One region of the Mycobacterium heidelbergense genome, then DNA from elsewhere that is predicted to be linked to it. Evidence: predicted binding sites of a transcription regulator. Region 1 holds the regulator's gene; each other region holds the start of a gene.

Region 1 (6,385 bases):
TGCCGGCAAAACAATGAATGGCACAAAATTTTGGGGTTTTCGCCGGGTAGATCGCTGAAAAACTAACGGCTTCGGATAACGTCGGCACATGCGATTCGCGTATGTCGAGTCCGCGACGTGGCCGCGCGGCGACATTCCCGGTGAACGAGCACTGCCCGCAACCCCCGGCACGATAATTCGAGCGCAGTGGGGTCGGTCGCGATACGGGAGTGGTTCCGCATCATTTCGACATCGGCGCGGTATCCGTTTCCGCACTATTCGTGATTGGACTTCGCATTTCTCGTCGGCAGGAGCACAGTTATCCGGGCCCCGCGATAACGCGGATCGTCATGGGATTGAACCGCTAGCGGGGTGCGGGCACGGCCAGCGATCAGGGCCTATGCGTCGGCTGGGAGGCTTGGTGAACGGGCAGAGAGGTCGAATGCGCAAGCTGGTCGGGCGCACGCTGATCGGCATGGCGGCGACGGTGCTGGCCGCCGCGTTGCTGGCGCCCGCCGCGGTCGCGTCTCCGATCGGCGACGCCGAGGCCGCCATGATGGCCGCGTGGGAGAAGGCCGGCGGCGACAGCTCACCGCTCGGCGCCCGCAAGGGTGACGTCTACCCCGCCGGCGACGGGTTCGCCCTGGACTTCGACGGCGGCAAGATGTTCTACACCACGGATACCGGCGCCAAATTCCTCTACGGGCCGATTCTGGACAAATACGACACGCTCGGCGGCCCGCCCGCCAGCGACCTGGGATTCCCGACCATCAACGAGGTTCCCGGCCTGGCGGGCCCCGACAGCCGAGTCGCCACCTTCTCCGCCAGTGACAAGCCGGTGATCTTCTGGACGCCCGACCACGGCGCGTTCGTCGTGCGCGGCGCGTTGAACGCCGCGTGGGACAAACTCGGCAGCTCCGGCGGCGTTCTCGGGGCCCCGATCGGCGACGAGACCTACGACGGCGAGGTCACCGCGCAGAAGTTCAGCGGCGGTGAGATCTCCTGGAACCGCAAAACCAAGGAGTTCACCACCAACCCCGCGGCGCTGGCAGATCAATTGAAGGGCCTGCAGGTCGCCATCGATCCGACCGCGGCCATCAACATGGCCTGGCGCGCGGCCGGCGGCGCCGCCGGCCCGCTGGGCGCCAAGCAGGGCGGGTCGTATCCCATCGGCGGCGACGGGATCGCGCAGAACTTCGCCAGCGGCAAGGTGTTCTTCAGCCCGGCCACCGGCGCGAACGCGCTCGAGAGCGACATCCTGGCCAAATACGAGTCGCTGGGCGGGCCGGTCGGCAGCGACCTCGGGTTCCCGACCGCCAACGAGTCCGACGGTGGCATCGCGCCGTCCAGCCGGATCGCCACGTTCTCGGCGGCCGACAAGCCGGTCATCTTCTGGACCTCCAACCACGGCGCGTTCGTCGTGCGGGGCTCCATGAAGGCCGCGTGGGACAAGCTCCGCGGTCCCACCGGCAAACTGGGCGCGCCGGTCGATGATCAGGCCGTGAACGGCGACGTGGTTTCGCAGCAGTTCACCGGCGGCAAGGTCGCCTGGAACCGGGCGAAGAACTCGTTCACCACCGACCCGTCAAACCTGGCTCCCCTGCTGTCCGGTCTGCAGGTGTCCGGGCAGAACCAGCCGAGCACGGCGGCGATGCCCTCCCACGCCAAGAAGTTCGCGTTGCACTGGTGGTGGCTGCTGGTCGCCGCTGCGGCGCTGGCGCTGGTCGCGCTGTCGGCGTTGGTGGCGTGGGGCTGGCGTCGGCGTCGTCGCTCCCGCGGCGACACCGCCGCCTACGAGCCCCCCGTTGAGGGGGGCTGGGGCCACGACGACGTCGACGCCGCCACCGAGCACTTCGCGCTCGACGACCTGTACCCCGCGGATCAGCAGCCGCCACCCGACGCCGGGCCCGCGGCGCGGGTCAGTTGGGGTCGCGCGGCCGGGGCCGCCGCCGACCTGGACGAGGACGTCCAGCACGGGGGCGAGGCGCCGCCCGAATCCGAGGAGGGCCCAGGACATTTCGAGGGTCCGGGCGCCGACGACGAGGACCCCGACGCGGTGGACACCGACTCCATACCCGCCGTCTCCGCGGCCGCCCTGTCGGAGGCCGGCTACGTCGATGTCCCCGACGAGGATGTCTACCCGGAGGCGGACTACGCGGAGTCCGACTACACGGATACCGACTACACGGATACCGACTACGCGCAGGCGCCGGACGCCGCCGTCTCCGAGGCCGTCGCGGCCGGCGCGGAGCCGAGGACCGGGCGGCATGCGGCCGTGGACGCCGACGACGCCTCGGAACCGGCGTCGGGCCCCGCCGGGCGCCCGACGATCCACCTGCCGCTGGACGACCCGTACCAGGTGCCCGACGGATACCCGATCAAGGCCAGCGCCCGCTTCGGCCTCTACTACACGCCCGGCAGCGAGCTCTACCACGACACGCTCGCCGAAATCTGGCTGTCCAGCGAAGAAGTCGCGCAGGCCAACGGCTTCCTCAAGGCCGACTGAGGCCGACTGAGCCGGGCTCGGGCCGCGGCTATATCTTGCGGATCACCGTGACGACCTTGCCGAGCACGGTCGCGTCATTGCCCGGTATCGGATCGAACGCCGGGTTGTGCGGCATCAGCCACACTTGACCGCCGGCGCGCTTGAACGTCTTGACGGTGGCCTCGCCGTCGATCATGGCCGCGACGATGTCGCCGTTGTCGGCGACGTGCTGCTGGCGCACCACCACCCAGTCGCCGTCGCAGATCGCGGCCTCGACCATCGAGTCGCCCACCACCTTGAGCAGGAAGAGCGTGCCGTCGCCGACCAGCTCGCGGGGCAGCGGGAAGACATCTTCGACGGCTTCCTCGGCGAGGATCGGTCCACCGGCGGCGATGCGCCCGAGGACGGGCACGAACGTGGGTTCCGGTAAGGCGTCCGAGCCGGCGACGTCGGTGACGGGGGCCGCCGGCCCGGCGGCGGCCGCGCCCTCGGCGCCGCGAACGTCGACGGCCCGGGGGCGGTTCGGGTCGCGGCGCAAATACCCCTTGCGCTCCAGGGTGCGCAGCTGGTGAGCCACCGAGGAGGTCGAGGTCAGGCCGACGGCATCGCCGATTTCCCGGATGCTCGGCGGGTAACCGCGGGTGGTGACCGACTCGCGGATGACCTTCAGGATGGTGCGCTGCCGTTCGGTCAGCGAGGGATCCACGGGATGCAACCGGCCTTCCGAGCCAACGGAGGGGCCGGTCGATCGGGTGTCGTTGCTGTCGCTCATGCACTGAATGTAGCCGCACCGCGGCCAATAATCAAACAAGTGTTCGACTAGCGTGTCGCGGCGGCGGCTACGAGTCGCCCGACCGGTCCCCGGGTTCGGGCGAATCACAGGTGTGTAACTTTCGCGCGGGCGGGGTACTCGAAGCCCATGTCGGACGATTGCGGCAAGGGTCTGTCGGTGGCGGGGTCTAGCGTTTTGCTTGCGCGACACGCTTCGCTCAAATGTTCGGGTATCGAACACGCGAGCGACTAAAGTCGAACACACGAGCGAGAACCAGTCGACCGGAGGAACGCAGATGACCATCACCCACACAGTCGCACCGCGCGCCTGCGGCGCTCGCCGCCCGGTCACCGCGCCGGTGCGGGGGCCCCGTTACGGCCGGGAGGGGCTGGCCCGCTCCCGCGGACCCCGCCCGATCGGGCCGGCGGGAGCGCCACCGCGCTACCACGGCACCGGCGTCGCGATGTCCGCCGCGCCCCATCGCAGGCGCCCCGTCACGGTGGCGACGACGTTCGGGCTGGGCCTGATCGCCGGGCTGATCACGCTGTGGCTCGGCCTGGTCGCCAACGTCGGGCAGGCGGTCAACGGCGACCCCGGGGCGTCGGGCGCACCCGTGCCGGACCGGCTGGCCGTCGTGCGGGTCGAACCGGGGGAGTCCCTGTCCGACGTCGCCCACCGGGTGGCACCGGACGCGCCGGCCCGCCAGGTCGCCGAGCGCATCCGCGAACTCAACGACCTGAACTCCCCGGCGGTGGCCGCGGGCCAGACCCTGATCGCGCCGGTCGGCTGACCCGTTGAATTGCGAAAAGGCCGGTACGCCAAGGCCGCTCGGCTCTCGTCGCCGTGTGCGCGGCCCCGTCGCGGCCGCGGTGGCCCCCCGGGCGACGGCACGGGTACGCTCGGGGTGTTCCGCGTATGTCGGCACGGCGAAGGAGCGGTCATGCACTGTCCCTTCTGCCGCCATCCCGATTCCCGGGTGATCGACTCGCGGGAAACCGATGAAGGCCAGGCCATTCGGCGCCGCCGGTCCTGCCCCGAGTGCGGACGACGTTTCACCACCGTGGAAACCGCGGTGCTGGCCGTGGTCAAACGCAGCGGCGTCACCGAGCCGTTCAGCCGGGAGAAGGTCATCAGCGGGGTCCGCCGCGCGTGCCAGGGCCGTCAGGTCGACGACGACGCGCTGAATCTGCTTGCCCAGCAAGTGGAAGACACCGTGCGCGCCGCGGGATCGCCGGAGGTCCCGAGCCACGAGGTCGGCCTCGCCATCCTGGGCCCGCTGCGCGACCTCGACGAGGTGGCGTACCTCCGGTTCGCGTCGGTGTACCGGTCGTTCTCGTCCGCGGACGATTTCGAGCGCGAGATCGAGGCCCTGCGCGCGCACCGCAACGTATCGACTCCCGGCTGACGGGTCGCGGCGCCCGCCGGGCCGGCCACTAGGCTGCTTTCCATGCCGCCCGAATTGCACCCCGACCTCCGGGCGTTGGCCCCCCTGCTGGGGACCTGGACCGGTCAAGGTCGCGGCACGTACCCGACGATCCAGCCCTTCGAGTATGTCGAGGAAGTCGTGTTCTCCCACGTGGGCAAGCCGTTTCTGGCCTACGCGCAAAAGACCAGGGCGGTCGCCGACGGCAAGCCCCTGCACGCCGAGACGGGATATCTCCGGGTGCCGCGGCCGGGCGCCGTCGAACTGGTCCTGGCCCACCCGAGCGGCATCACCGAAATCGAGGTGGGCACGTTCTCGGTGACCGGCGGCCTCATCGAGGTCGAGATGGCCACCAGCGCGATCGGGTTGGCGCCGACGGCCAAAGAGGTGACCGCGCTTGGTCGTTCCCTGCGCGTCGACGGCGACGAGCTGTCGTACTCGGTGCGCATGGGCGCGATGGGGCAACCGCTGCAGGATCACCTCGCCGCGGTGCTGCACCGGCAGGGCTGAGCGCCGGGTCAGTCGATCCGCCGGGCACCGTCGCCGACGACGCGCCCGGCGACCCCCACCCAGCCCTCGGGGTTCCACGTGGTTTCGATCAGCGACCCCCTGCCCTGGGTGATGCGCAGGTCGCGGCTGAGGTAGTCGGTGATCCGCATCGCCGCCGACCCGGTCGCCTCGTCCTCGGGGACGCCCAGGTTGGCGGCGAACATCCGGGCGCGCAGCGCTCCGCTCGACCGGTCGATCCACGCCCACAGGTAGTGCGCAGTGTCGGCGGGGAAATCCGCCGGGTCGGCGGCGAAAAGGTCGTCGACCGAATCGAATTCGTGAATGGCCACTTCGGGGGCCCACTGCGCGCGTGCGCTGATCGCCGTGCGGCCGCCCTCGTGGCTCACCTGCACGATCCCCGCCGGCACCCGCAGCGTGTTGATCGGCCAACCGTTCTCGCGCAGCCACCACGCCGCGCCGACGGTCGGGTGCCCGGCGAACGGAAGCTCGGCCCCGGGCGTGTAGATGGTGGCGTGCGCGGTGGTCGAGCCGGCGGCCGGAAGATCGACGAAAACCGTTTCGCTGTAACCCAATTGGGCCGCCAGCCGCTGCCGGTCGCGGCGATCGACCCGGCCGGCGTCGACGACGCCGAGCGGGTTGCCGAAATTCCCCGCCGGATCGGTGAACACGCGCAGCACCGCCACGTCGATACCCATGGCCCGACTGTACGGGCCCGCGCCGATGGAGGCGGATCAGGTGGCGCTGCGTTCGTCGGAACCCATGGCGTTCAACACGGCGACGCGGGTGTCGGCGGGGCCCGTGACGGCCTCCTCGCCGCCCCCGGTGCGCAGCATCTCGCGCAGGGCCGCCTGGTCGTATTCGGCGGGCTCGGTGGTGTCGATGAAGCGCTGAACGACGTCGATGAAGCGGGCGGGGTCGTCGTGGAACGGAAAGTGGCCCGAGCCCTGGAAGATTTCGAGGCGGGAGCCGGGCATCGCGGCGTGCGCCATCCACGCGTGACGGACGGGAACGACCACATCCTTGGTGCCCCACACGATCTGAACCGGGATGGCCTCGGTCAGATAACATCGGTCCAGCATCGTCACGATCTGGCCGCGCCAGTCCACCACCGCCCGCAGCGTCCGGCTGAACGCCGCCGAGGCCGTCGGCTCCGGCAGGTCGTCGAGGATGCGAAGCACGTTGGGCAGGTCGCGGCCCAGGCCGGTCGACCCGATCG
Region 2 (6,385 bases), 690 kb from region 1:
CCACAGCGACGGCGTGCTCCACCATGGCTCGCGGACCGAGCACTTGTAGCCCCGGTGCACGCCGGCGGCCTCACCCGCGCCGATGTGCGCGGCCAGCTCGGCGTCGGCCGGCTCGGGCGGCGCGTCGAGCAGCCAGGTCCGGTGGCCGGCGGCGACATCGCCCGCCCGGCAGTCGGTGTCGTAGATCAGCCCGGACAACTGCGCGCTGCGCGAGACGAGCGGGACGCAGTGTCGCGTCAGCCCGAGCCCCCGCGCCTGCTCGTCGGTGAATGTGAAGAAGCTGTTGCGGCCCGTCACGATGCCCACGTCCACGCCGGCGAGGGACCCGAGCCGGGTCATGGCCGTCGACCGCCTGAGCGTGCGCAGCAGCCGGATCGCGGCGGGGTCGAGGAAATACGTGGTCCACTTTTCGTTTTCGTGCGGCAGGGCGGGGGCCGACTCGACGTCAAGATCGGCGTGCGCCAACGCGTTCGCGTCGACGAGCTGCACCGTGCGGATCCGCGCCGGGCCCGCGCCGACGACGCCGCAGAACAACACGACCTCCTGCAGGACGCCGTCGAACACCAGCCGCTCGAACGTCAGCAGCGTGATGTCGGTGAAGCGGCTCAGCAGGAAGTCGCGCAGCTGGGCGGCGTAGGTGACCTGAAGCAATTCCGCGGGAAGGACCAGGCCCACCCGGCCGCCGTCGCGCACCAGGACGGTGCTCGCGACGACGAAGGGAACCCACGCGTTGGTCAGCCTGCTGGGGCGCAGCCCCTCGCGCCGCATCAGCTCCAACGCCGGCTCTCGTTGGTCGGCGGCCCAATTGCCGAAACGGATGTAGGGCGGGTTGCCCGCGACGCCGTCCCAGCCGCCGGCCTCGGTGCTGGCCAGCCAGGTGAACAGGTTGTCGGCGTCGACGGGGGCGAACTCCCGCGACTTGGCCGCCTCCCGCGGGATGAGTTCCACGCCGTGCGCCCGGCCCCCGAGCGCGGCCAGCTCGCGCAGGATCGCGCCGTCGCCGCAGGAGGGATCGACGATCCGCGGACCGGCCCGGCGAACCCATCCGGCCAGGAACCGGGCCACCGGCGCGGGGGTGTAGTAGCCGCCGCGGACCTTGTCGGCCGACGCCGCCGCCTTGCCCGCGAACGTCTTCATGGGCCCAGTATTACCTGCGGATCAGCAAGTCCCCGGTGTCGGCCGGGTCGCGCAACCCGGCCGCTTCGGAGGCGTAGCCGATCGCGATGGCGCCCAACGGTTCCCAGTCGGCGGGCAGCCCGAGCTCGGCGCGGACGAGGTCGGCGGCGAAGATCGTCGAGCCGATCCAGCAGCTGCCCAGCCCGCGCACCGCCAGCGCGACCAGCAGGGCCTGCACGGCCGCCCCCACCGCGACCGTGAACATGGTGTGCTCGGCGTCGGTGCGGTCGGCGTCGGGGTAGGCGTGCGCACCCTCGGGGACCAGGAACGGGACGACGACCTCCGGTGCGTCGTAGAGGATCCCGCCGCGCGCCACCCGGCGGTCGATAGATTCGGCGGGCCGGCCGTCACCGGCAAGGTCGCGGCGCCACTTGTCTTTCATGCGGTCCAGCAGCCGGGTCCGGGTGGCCGGATCCTGCAGCCACACGAACCGCACCGGCCGGGTGTGGTGGGGGGCCGGCGCGGTGAGGGCCTCGGCGACCGCGGCCTCGACCAGCTCCGGCGGCACCGGCTCGCCGCTGAACCGGCGCACCGATCGGCGCGACAGCTGGGCCTGCCGGCGGCCCATGTCGAGGGCCTCCGCGGTGCCGAGCCAGAACAGGTCTTCGGTGCCCGGCCGCAGCAGCCGCCGCGCCGTCGAACCGTCGTCGGCCACGCTGAGCCCGCGCACCACGGCCACCGGCATCGCGGTCAGCTTGCCCTTGACCAGATCGGCGGCCGCCGCGACCTCGTCGGCGATCGCGACCTCGGTGACGAGCAGCTCGTTGCCGTGCCGGTCGACGGCCCCCGAATAGCTGTGCAGCACAGCAAGACCCGACGCGCCGACCGCCGCGTCGGTCTGGCCGTTGCGCCAGGCGCGGCCCATCGTGTCGGTGACGACCACGGCGACGTCGACGCCGAGCCGCTCCCGCAGCCCGGCGCGCAGCGTCGCGGCGCTGGCGTCCGGGTCGACCGGCAGCAGCGCCAACTCGTCGCGGCCCACGTTGGATCCGTCCACGCCGGCGGCGGCCTGGACCAGCCCGAGCCGGTTCTCGGTGATCAGCGTTCGGCCCTTGCGCGCCAACACGCGCACCGCCTCGTCGTCGATCAGCCTGCGGCGCAGCGCGTCCCGCTCCTCGACGTCCCGCGGCGCCGGCACCAGCCGGCCCTCGCACTTGGACACCGCCTTGCTGGTCACGACGACGACGTCGCCGTCGCGCAGCCAGGGCGCGGCGGCGGCGACGGCGGCGCCGAGATCGTCGCCGGGCCGGAACTCGGGAAGCCCGGCGACGGGCAGGATCTCGATCCTCGAGGCGGTGCCATGCTCCTTCGGAGGATTCATGCCGCTCACGCCTCCAGGCCCGCGAGCTCGAGCCCGGCCCGGACCATCTCGGCCGTCGCCTTAGGGTCGCTCATCAACAGCGGTATCGCGCGCACGGCGACCCCCTCGATCTCGGCCGAGTCGCCCTCGTGGACCAGCCAGCAGTCCAGTATCCCGGCGGCCCGCCGCGCCCCGTAATGGCGGCCGACCGCCTCCGCGGTGGACTCGACGCCGATCACGGACAGGCAGGCATCGGCCATGCCGCGCAACGGCTTTCCGCCGACGATCGGCGAGTAGCCGACGATCGGGGCCCGGGCCGCCCGCAGCGCACCGCGGATGCCGGGGACGGCCAGGATGGCGCCGACGCTCACCACCGGGTTGGACGGCGCCAGCAGGATGACGTCGGCGTCGGCGATGGCCTGCACCGCTTCGGCTGCGGCGTCGGCCTTTTCGGCGCCGACGAACGCGAAGCTGTGGGTGGGCACCTGGGCCCGGTACCGCACCCACCACTCCTGGAAGTGGATCGCCCGGCGGCCGTCGCCGTCCGGATCGGTGATCACCACGTGCGTCTCGCAGCGGTCGTCGGTGGCCGGCAGCAACCGAGCGCCCGGTTGCCAGCGGTCGCACAGCGCGGTGGTGATCTGCGAGAGCGGGTAGCCGGCCCGCAGCATCTGGGTGCGCACCAGGTGGGTGCCCAGGTCGCGGTCGCCCAGCCCGAACCAGTCCGGCTGCACGCCGTAGCGCGCCAATTCCTCCTTGGCGTGCCAGGTTTCGTCGCGGTGACCCCACCCTCGCTCCGGGTCGACGCCTCCGCCTAAGGTGTACATGCACGTGTCCAGGTCCGGACAGACACGCAGCCCGTGGATCCAGGCGTCGTCGCCGACGTTGACGACCGCGGTGAGCTCGTGGCTGTCGGCGCCCGGGCGCTGCCGCGCCTGGAACTGACCGAGCCCGAGCAGCTGCTGGACCCCCAGCAGGAAGCGGGCGCCGCCGACCCCACCGACCAGAACGGTGACCTTCACATCGCCCGACAGTACTGCCCCACGACGACGCCCGTTTCGACGACCGAAATCGACGACCGAAAAAGGAAAGTCATGCCGAGTGTGATCGACACGCCGATCGACCAAAACAACAGAAACGCCGAAATTTCGTCACGAGATGATATGGAAATGCGGCATAAGGCTTGACCAAGCAGGTCAACGAGTGTCTAATCACAACAGTGTCATTTCCCGGTTGGCCAGCCGATTCCGGTGTCGCAGGCCGAGATTCGATCACTTGTTCGAATTGTCTGAACATCAGAACAGCGGGACTCACTTTAACTCTCTCAATTCAAAGCTGAGGAGGCGGACGAAGCATGTCTTATGAGCACCTTCGGGGCGTTATGACAGGCACACCGCACATCACCCTGGGCTCGGCGCCGGCGCCAATCGCCCGTCCCCACCTGACCGTGGTTCCTGATGCGCCAGTCGCATTCGAGCCCGAGCCCCTGCCGCCGACGACCGCGGACCAATGGCAGGACCGCGCGCTGTGCGCGCAAACGGATCCCGAGGCCTTTTTCCCGGAAAAGGGCGGCTCGACCCGTGAGGCCAAGAAGATCTGCCTCGGCTGCGAGGTGCGTCATGAATGCCTGGAGTACGCGCTGGCGCACGACGAACGCTTCGGCATCTGGGGCGGCCTCTCCGAGCGTGAGCGCCGCCGCCTCAAGCGCGGCATCATCTGAGCTTGGCGCGCGGCCGCAACGTTATTCGTCGTCGATCGTCGGGTCGATGACCGACGGCTCGACGTCCAAGTAGATGGCCACCTGGGCCACCAGGATCTCGTGCAACAACTCGTCGAGTTCGACGGTGTCCTTGGCCCGTCGCTCAATCGGCTTGCGGAACAAGACGATTCGTGCCCGCGTGGCATTGCCGCGCACGTCCACGCCGGCGGGGATCAGGCGGGCCAGCGCAATTGGCCCGTCGGCGATGACCTCGGGCGGCCACTGCACGCTGTCCGGATCCTTCGCGGCGATGCGCGGGATTTCGTCGACGGCCACGTCGAGCTCCGACACCCGCTCCTGCCAGCGCCGCTCGATGGGCTCGTAGGCCTCCAGCACCGCCATGTCGAACCGCTCGGCGCGGCTGCGCCATCCCGGCACGGTCGGCGGCAGCAGCGGACCGCGCATGTCGCGGCCCCGTCGGGACGCCCGGGATGAAGCGGCCCGGCGCCGCGAATCGTCCACGCGCCGATGGTAACGGTTGCACATCGCGGGCCGGGCGAATGCGCGTGTCCGGCGCTTCCGCGGCGTTTGTGCACGATAACCTTTCGATCGTGAACGTTCCCCGTCGCTGCTGCCGGCCCGGGTGTCCGCACTATGCCGTGGCGACCCTGACGTTCGTCTACTCGGACTCGACGGCGGTGGTCGGTCCCCTCGCGACCGCCCGCGAACCGCATTCGTGGGACCTGTGCGTCGGCCATGCCGGCCGGATCACCGCGCCCCGCGGATGGGACCTCGTGCGCCACGCCGGACCCCTCCTTTCCGAGCCCGCCCATCCCGACGAGGACGACCTGGTCGCCCTGGCCGACGCGGTGCGCGAGGGCCGCCCGGGCGATCACGGCCTGCCCGACGGGGCGGCCGCCGCGCCGCGGAACGGCTTCTCCGACCCCCACCTGCACCACTCCGGGGCGCACGCCACCGCGCCGAGCAGCGGTCTGCTCGCGCCGGCCGAGCAGCGTTCGGGGCGCCGCCGCGGACATCTGCGGGTGCTGCCCGACCCGAGTGACTAGCGGCGGCTCACGCGCCCCGAAGTTCCGCGCACCGTCGCGGCCGGTGCGGTTCCCCGGGCCGATAGGCTGGCGCCCAAGAGGCGAAGCAATCCATGGTGTCAGGAGGCCCCCGCATGTCTCGGCCCGCCGCGACTGTCCGCCGTGTCGTCAAGGCGTACGACGTGCGCGGGCTGGTCGGTGAAGAGCTCGACGAGCCGCTGGTCGCGGACCTGGGCGCCGCGTTCGCCAGGCTGATGCGCGCCGAGGGCGCGCGTCAGGTGGTGCTCGGCCACGACATGCGGGACAGCTCGCCGGCGCTGGCCGCCGCGTTCGCGGCCGGGGTGACCGGCCAGGGCCTGGACGTGGTGCGGATCGGGTTGTCGTCCACCGACCAGCTCTACTTCGCGTCGGGGTCGCTGGACTGCCCCGGCGCGATGTTCACCGCGAGCCACAACCCGTCGGCCTACAACGGCATCAAGCTGTGCCGGGCCGGCGCGAAACCCGTCGGCGCCGACACCGGCCTGGGCGTCATCGGCGACGACGTGATCGCCGGCGTCGCAACGTATGACGGGCCGCCCGGAACCATCTCCGATCGCGACGTGCTGGCCGACTACGGCGCGTTCCTGCGCTCGCTGGTGGACACCTCCGGGCTGCGTCCCCTGCGGGTGGCCGTCGACGCCGGCAACGGCATGGCCGGCCTCACCGCGCCCGCGGTGCTCGGCGCGATCGACTCGATCACCTTGCTGCCGTTGTACTTCGAGCTCGACGGCTCCTTCCCCAACCACGAGGCCAACCCGCTCGACCCGGCGAACCTGGTGGACCTGCAGGCCTATGTGCGCGACACCGGCGCCGATATCGGCCTGGCCTTCGACGGGGACGCCGACCGGTGCTTCGTGGTCGACGAACGCGGGCGGCCCGTGGCGCCGTCGACGGTGACCGGCCTGGTGGCCGCCCGCGAGCTGGGCCGCGAGATCGGCGCCGCGGTCATCCACAACGTGATCACGTCGCGCGCGGTGCCCGAGCTGATCACCGAGCGCGGCGGCACCCCGCTGCGCTCCCGGGTGGGGCACTCCTATATCAAGGCGATGATGGCCGACACCGGCGCGATCTTCGGCGGGGAACATTCGGCGCACTACTACTTCCGCGACTTCTGGGGCGCCGACT
Region 3 (6,385 bases), 850 kb from region 1:
CGTATTCCGGCGAGGGCAGGCTGAGGTAGCCGCGGGCGTTGGCCAGGTAGATGTCGGCGATCGCCTTCTTCTTGCCGGCGTCCTCGACGAACACCCATTGCCAGCCCTGCGCGTTAGAACCGGTGGGCGCCTGCAGCGCCAATTCGAGGCATTCCATCAGCACGTCGCGGCCCACCGGCCGGTCGAAGTCGAGGCGTTTGCGGACCGAGCGGGTAGTGGTCAGTACTTCGTCGACGGACAGGTTGAGGGTCATGTGTGGAGACTACATTTGCCCTCATGAGCGTCGAACTGACACAAGAGATTTCCAGCAGGCTCACGTCCGACCACTACGGGTGGCTAACCACCGTCGCCAAGTCCGGGCAACCGGTCCCGCGGCTGGTCTGGTTCTACTTTGACGGCACCGGGCTGACGGTGTATTCCCAGCCGCGGGCGGCCAAGGTCGCCCACATCAAGGCGCGCCCCCAGGTGAGCCTGAACCTGGATTCCGACGGCAACGGCGGCGGAATCATCGTCATCGCCGGCATCGCGGCGGTGGACGCCACCGACGTCGACTGCCGGAAGGACGAGCCGTACTGGGCGAAGTACGGCGAGGAAGCCGAGAGATTCGGCCTGACCGAGGCGATGGGCTCCTACAGCACCCGGCTGACGATCACCCCGACCAAGGTGTGGACGACGCCCACGGGCTAGCTCTTCTCGCCGAGCGTGCGTGTTTGCACACGACACGCCGAGGATTGTTGGCATTCTGCGCACGCTCGGCGCGGCGGAGTCAACGGAAGTCGCGGGACTTCGAGCCGACCCTCAGGGAAATGCGGCCCAGCCGCTCGGCGACGACGGTGATTGCGCCGCTGGCGTTTTGGACCTGCCCGCGGATCAGCAGCGCCGGCGCCGTGTTCGCCAGCTTGCGATGCCGCGCCCACACCCCCGGCGTGCAGAGCACGTTGACCATCCCGGTCTCGTCCTCGAGGTTGAGAAACGTCACCCCCTGGGCCGTCCCGGGCCGCTGCCGGTGGGTGACCGCTCCGGCGATCAGCACGCGGTCGCCGTCGGGCACGCCGAGCAGCTTCCCGGCGGGCACCACGCCCAGCGCGTCCAGGTCGGCCCGCAGGAACTGCGTCGGATAGCTGTCCGGGGAGACGCCGGTGGCCCACACGTCGGCGGCGGCCAGCTCCAGCCCGCTCATCCCCGGCAGCTCCGGGATGTGCGACGACGACCCCACCCCGGGCAGCCGGTCCGGGCGTTGGGTCGCGGCCGCCCCGGCCGCCCACAGCGCCTCCCGCCGCGACATGCCGAAGCAGCCCAGTGCCCCGGCCGTCGCCAACGCCTCGGTCTGCGGCACGGAAAGCTGCAGCCGGCACGTCAGGTCCAGCAGGGAGGCGAACGGGCCGTTGGCCTTTCGCTCCTCGACCAGCCGCTGCGCGAGGTCGTCACCGATGTGGCGGACGGTGCCCAGGCCGAGGCGGACCTCCGTCCCGGCGTTCTCGAGGGTGGCGTGCGCCAGGCTGGCGTTGACGTCCGGCCCGCGCACCGTGACCCCGTGCCGGCGCGCGTCGGCCACCAGCGACTGCGGCGAATAGAAGCCCATCGGCTGGGCGCGCAATAAAGCGGCGCAGAACGCCGCCGGGTGATGCAGCTTGAACCACGACGAGTAGAACACCAGCGACGCGAAACTCAGCGCATGGCTTTCGGGGAAGCCGAAATTGGCGAAGGCCTCCAGCTTTTCGTAGATCCGGTGGATCACCTCGTCGGGGGCGCCGTGCAGCCTGCGCATGCCATCGTAGAACCGGCCGCGCAGCCGGCGCATGCGTTCGGCCGAGCGCTTGGAGCCCACGGCGCGGCGCAGCTGGTCGGCCTCGGCCGCGGTGAAGCCGGCGCAGTCGACCGCGAGCTGCATCAACTGTTCCTGAAAGAGCGGGACTCCCAACGTCTTTAGCAGCGCCGGTTCCATGGACGGGTGTTCGCACTCGACCTTGTCGAGTTTGTTGCGCCGCCGGATGTAGGGGTGCACCGACCCGCCCTGGATGGGGCCGGGCCGGATCAGCGCGACCTCGACCACCAGGTCGTAGAACTCCCGCGGCCTGAGCCTGGGCAGGGTGGCCATCTGCGCGCGCGACTCCACCTGGAACACGCCGACGGAATCGGCGCGCTGTAACATCTCGTACACCGCAGGCTCGGAGAGGTCCAGCTTGGCCAGGTCCACCTCGATGCCCTTGTGTTCGGCCAGCAGGTCGATCATGTAGTGCAGCGCCGAGAGCATGCCCAGCCCGAGCAGGTCGAACTTCACCAAACCGATTGCCGCGCAATCGTCTTTGTCCCACTGCAGGACGCTGCGGTTGGCCATGCGCGCCCACTCCACCGGGCACACGTCGGCGATCGGGCGGTCGCAGATCACCATGCCACCGGAGTGAATGCCCATGTGCCGCGGTAGATTCCGGATCTGGGTCGCCAAATCGATCACCGGCTCGGGAATGCCCTCGATTTCCGGTGAATCGGCCGACCCGTTCCAGTGGCCGATCTGCTTGCTCCACGCGTCCTGCTGCCCCTGCGAGAAGCCCAGGGCACGGGCCATGTCGCGCACCGCGATCCGCGACCGGTAGGTGATGACGTTGGCGACCTGGGCGGCGTAGTCGCGACCGTATTTGTCGTAGACGTACTGGATGACCTTTTCCCGTTGGTCCGACTCGATGTCGATGTCGATGTCGGGCGGCCCGTCGCGGTCGGGCGACAGGAAGCGCTCGAACAATAGCCCGTTGTCCACCGGATCCACCGCGGTGACGCCGAGGGCGTAGCAGACGGCGGAATTGGCCGCCGATCCCCTGCCCTGGCACAGGATGTTGTTGTCTCGGCAGAACCGGGCGATGTCGTGCACCACCAGGAAGTATCCTGGAAACGTCAGCTGCGCAATGACTTTCAGCTCATGCTCGATCTGGGTGTACGCTCCGGGGGCGCTCTCGGGCGTTCCGTAGCGGTCGCGCGCACCCGCCATGGCCAAGTGCCGCAGCCAGCTGTCCTCGGTGTGCCCGTCGGGCACGTCGAACGGCGGCAGCTGCGGCGCGATGAGGTCGAGCCCGAACGCACACCGCTCGCCGAGTTCGGCGGCGGCGGTCACCGCGTCGGGCCGCTGCGCGAACAGCCGGGCCATCTCCTCACCGGACCGCAGGTGCGAGCCGCCTAGCGGGGCCAGCCACCCGGCGGCGGAGTCCAGGGACTGCCGGGCCCGGATGGCGCCCATCGCCATCGCCAGCCGGCGCCGCGACGGCCCCGCGAAATGCGCCCCGGTGGTGGCGACGACGCCGACGCCGAAGCGCGGTGCGAGGGCGGCCAGCGCCGCGTTGCGCTCGTCGTCGAGCGGCTGCCCGTGCTGGGTCAGCTCGACGCTGACCCGATCGGCGCCGAACCGGTCCACCAGGTCGGCCAGCGCCCGCTCCGCCGCGTCCGGACCACCCTCGGAAAGCGCTTGGCGCACACTGCCTTTGCGGCACCCGGTCAGGACGTGCCAGTGCCCGCCCGCGGCCTCGGTCAGCGCGTCGACGTCGTAGCGGGGCTTGCCCTTCTCCCCGCCGGCCAGGTGCGCCGCGGCCAGCTGCCGCGACAGCCGCCGGTACCCCTCGGGGCCGCGGGCCAGCACCAGCAGGTGCGGGCCGGCCGGATCGGGCCGCTCGGTGCGGGCCTCGCCGCCCAGCGACAGTTCCGCGCCGAACACGGTGCGCAGGTCGAGTTCGGCGGCCGCCTCGGCGAACCGCACCGCCCCGTACAGGCCGTCGTGGTCGGTCAGCGCCAGGGCGCGCAGGCCCAGCCGGGCGGCCTCCTCGACCAGCTCCTCCGGCGTGCTGGCCCCGTCGAGGAAGCTGAACGCCGAATGCGCGTGCAGCTCGGCATAGGCGACGGACGAGCGGGCCGGCCGGGCGTCGTCCGGCGGGTGGTACGCGGCCCGCCTGCGCGACAGGGGGCCGTCTTCCGGGAGCTCCGGCGCGCCGGCATGGCGCGGCTTGCTGTCGAGCACCCGCTCCATTTCCGCCCAACTCGGCGGCCCGTTAGACCAGCCCACACCCACAGTCTATCGAATGTTTGTTCGATTAAACCACGGGCCAGGACAACGGTTGTTAAACGGATCTTCAACTCCTAAACAAGCTCTTAACGCTGCGGAGCTACCCGCGCATAAGGTGCCGCGCAGATACTGGTACAGGGGCGAAAATCGACGGTGGGGGCTGAGCATGGCGCAGGTGAAGACACTGGATACGGCTTTTCTCAAGGCTCAAGATGCCGATCGGCAGGCGAGCCTGGCGATCGGCGCGGTCGCCATCGTCAACGGCACCGCACCCGATCACGAGCTTCTGAAAGGGCGTTTGGCGGAACGGATTCGGCCGATTCCGCGGTGCACTCAGGTGCTGCGGACACAGGACCTCGAGTGGGTCGACTATCCGGAGTTCGACCTCACCCATCACGTGCGCCGGGTGGCGATTCCGCGCCCGGGCGACGACGCCGGGCTGTCCCGCGTCATCGCCCACGCGCTGGAACGTCCCCTGGACCCGGACCGCCCGCCGTGGGAGTGCTGGGTCATCGAGGGCCTGAAGGGCAACCGGTGGGCGATCCTGATGAAGATCCACCACGGCCTGGCCGACGGCAACTCCGCCACCCACCTGCTCGCCAGGCTCTGCGACGAAGCCGACGGCGACGCATTCGCCAGTCACGTTGGCGCCGAGCGTGTTTCGCCACCATCAGCCCGGCAGGCCGGCTGGGCCGACGCCCTGGGGCGGGCCGCCGCGGTCACTGCCGGGGTCGCGGCACGCGCGGTCACCGGCACGGCCGGAAACGCCGCAACCGCCATCGGGGTGATCTGGCCAGCATCGCGCCCTGTCCGTCCGACCACCGCCATGCGGCGATACAGCACGGTGCGCGCGCCACTGGCCGAGGTCGACCGCGTATGTCATAAGTTCGGCGTCGGCGCCAACGACGTTGCGCTCGCCGTCGTCACCGAAGGCTTCCGGGAGATGCTGCTGCGTCGCGGCGAACAGCCCCGTTCGGACTCACTGCGCACCCTGGCGCCGCCGCGCTCGGCTACCCTGCCGTATCTGCCCGTCGAGCACCACGATCCGATTCAGCGACTGCGGGCGGTGCATGGCGGGCTGAACCAGACGCAGCCCCGGAGCAGGGCCGCCGACTTTCCGCCGTTCGTGTTGTGCGCCAAGGCACTTCAACTGTTGATCCGGCTACCGCAAAGCGGTGTCGTGACTCTGGCCGCCAACGCGCCGGGGCCACGCCATCGGCTGCGGCTGATGGGCCAGACGGTGGAGCGCTTGCTGCCGATCCCGCCGACCAGCCTGCAGCTGAGCACCGGGGTCGCGGTGCTCAGCTATGGCGATGAGCTGGTATTCGGCATCACCGCCGACTACCGCGCCGCGTCCGACATCGAGCGCCTTGCCGCTGGTATCGAACTGGGAATGGCGCGCCTGGAAGCGCTGAGCCGAGACTCCGTGCTGCTGTTCACGAAAAACGGCCCCCGCAAGCGAGCCTCGCGCGCACTTACCGGTGGAGCCCAACGGGGGCGGGCGTCCGCGGTGACCGCACCAGGGCGGTGCTGACGGGCGATCGCCGGTGTCCATTCCCATTCGATGCCATTCGACCCGATGCGTCGGCGATCGGAATCGGTTCGCCAACAAGCATTTCGGGCGTACGGCCTGATCTGGTCGGGCCAGCGGCGGCCCGCCGAGGTCAGGTTGCGGGCTGCCCGGGCGGGATCGCGCCGTCGCAGCCACCAGGCGGTGGCGGGCCCGGGAGGGGTTCGTCGCCGCCGACGCAGTCGTAGTAGAACTGAGGGCCGACCATCCAGGTTTTCATCCACTGGTGCCAAAACGACCCGTCGGGGTACTTCTCGCCGTCACACACGGCCAATTCACCCCAACCCCATCGACCACCCGGGCAGTAGCCCTTTGTCATGTCGGGCTTGTGCGGGTCAGGCGGATCAGCGCTGGCAACCGCAGTCGAAAACACAAACACCGCAGCGCAACCCAATATCGCGGCGCCATGGCGAGTACCCTTGAGCTTCATTTCGGACTCCCTAAAAACCTAGAAACTTTGAATCAATACAGCCGATTCCAAGCGATGATCAGAACTTGTGGATGAACCACGGCAATGAGGTGTAAGCGAACGGACGTTCCTGGGGACAATCTCGAGTCCGGGCATTGACTCACTAGTCTGGGAGGGCACAACCGTCTTTTCGAATGGTTTACGACGCGCTTTTCGACAGTTTACGACGCCGCGGATTGGCGGCGTCACTCTGGCTGCGTTCACACCGCTCTGGGTTACCGCACGCCGACCGAGCACGTTGCGGCATATAGGCACACCCCTATGGTCTGCGAGATCAACTGAATTCGGATCAAAAAACCCG

What was found. The regulator LexA, encoded in region 1, represses DNA repair genes until DNA is damaged. The targets are predictions, from matches to a motif close to CGAACANNTGTTCG.
Region 2: cofD (2-phospho-L-lactate transferase) is a predicted target of LexA. The motif match lies at 3,745-3,758, and genes of this name have one in related genera.
Region 3: G6N25_RS05135 (error-prone DNA polymerase) is a predicted target of LexA. The motif match lies at 4,059-4,072, and genes of this name have one in related genera.

The regions. Positions count from the first base shown of each region.
Region 1 covers NZ_AP022615.1:241,487-247,871, reverse strand. Annotated here, with positions in the region: gene G6N25_RS01215 (sunset domain-containing protein) at 401-2,485, shown strand; gene lexA (transcriptional repressor LexA) at 2,514-3,236, opposite strand; gene G6N25_RS01205 (LysM peptidoglycan-binding domain-containing protein) at 3,532-4,026, shown strand; gene nrdR (transcriptional regulator NrdR) at 4,177-4,641, shown strand; gene G6N25_RS01195 (peroxynitrite isomerase) at 4,684-5,169, shown strand; gene G6N25_RS01190 (PhzF family phenazine biosynthesis protein) at 5,178-5,864, opposite strand; gene G6N25_RS01185 (alpha/beta fold hydrolase) at 5,901-6,385, opposite strand, start outside.
Region 2 covers NZ_AP022615.1:930,794-937,178, reverse strand. Annotated here, with positions in the region: gene G6N25_RS04460 (Eco57I restriction-modification methylase domain-containing protein) at 1-1,137, opposite strand, end outside; gene G6N25_RS04455 (coenzyme F420-0:L-glutamate ligase) at 1,148-2,497, opposite strand; gene cofD (2-phospho-L-lactate transferase) at 2,503-3,498, opposite strand; gene G6N25_RS04445 (WhiB family transcriptional regulator) at 3,858-4,196, shown strand; gene G6N25_RS04440 (metallopeptidase family protein) at 4,218-4,640, opposite strand; gene G6N25_RS04435 (DUF3499 domain-containing protein) at 4,787-5,242, shown strand; gene G6N25_RS04430 (phosphomannomutase/phosphoglucomutase) at 5,356-6,385, shown strand, end outside.
Region 3 covers NZ_AP022615.1:1,089,285-1,095,669, forward strand. Annotated here, with positions in the region: gene G6N25_RS05125 (nitroreductase family protein) at 1-253, opposite strand, end outside; gene G6N25_RS05130 (TIGR03667 family PPOX class F420-dependent oxidoreductase) at 277-687, shown strand; gene G6N25_RS05135 (error-prone DNA polymerase) at 767-4,045, opposite strand; gene G6N25_RS05140 (wax ester/triacylglycerol synthase family O-acyltransferase) at 4,212-5,579, shown strand; gene G6N25_RS05145 (hypothetical protein) at 5,710-6,045, opposite strand.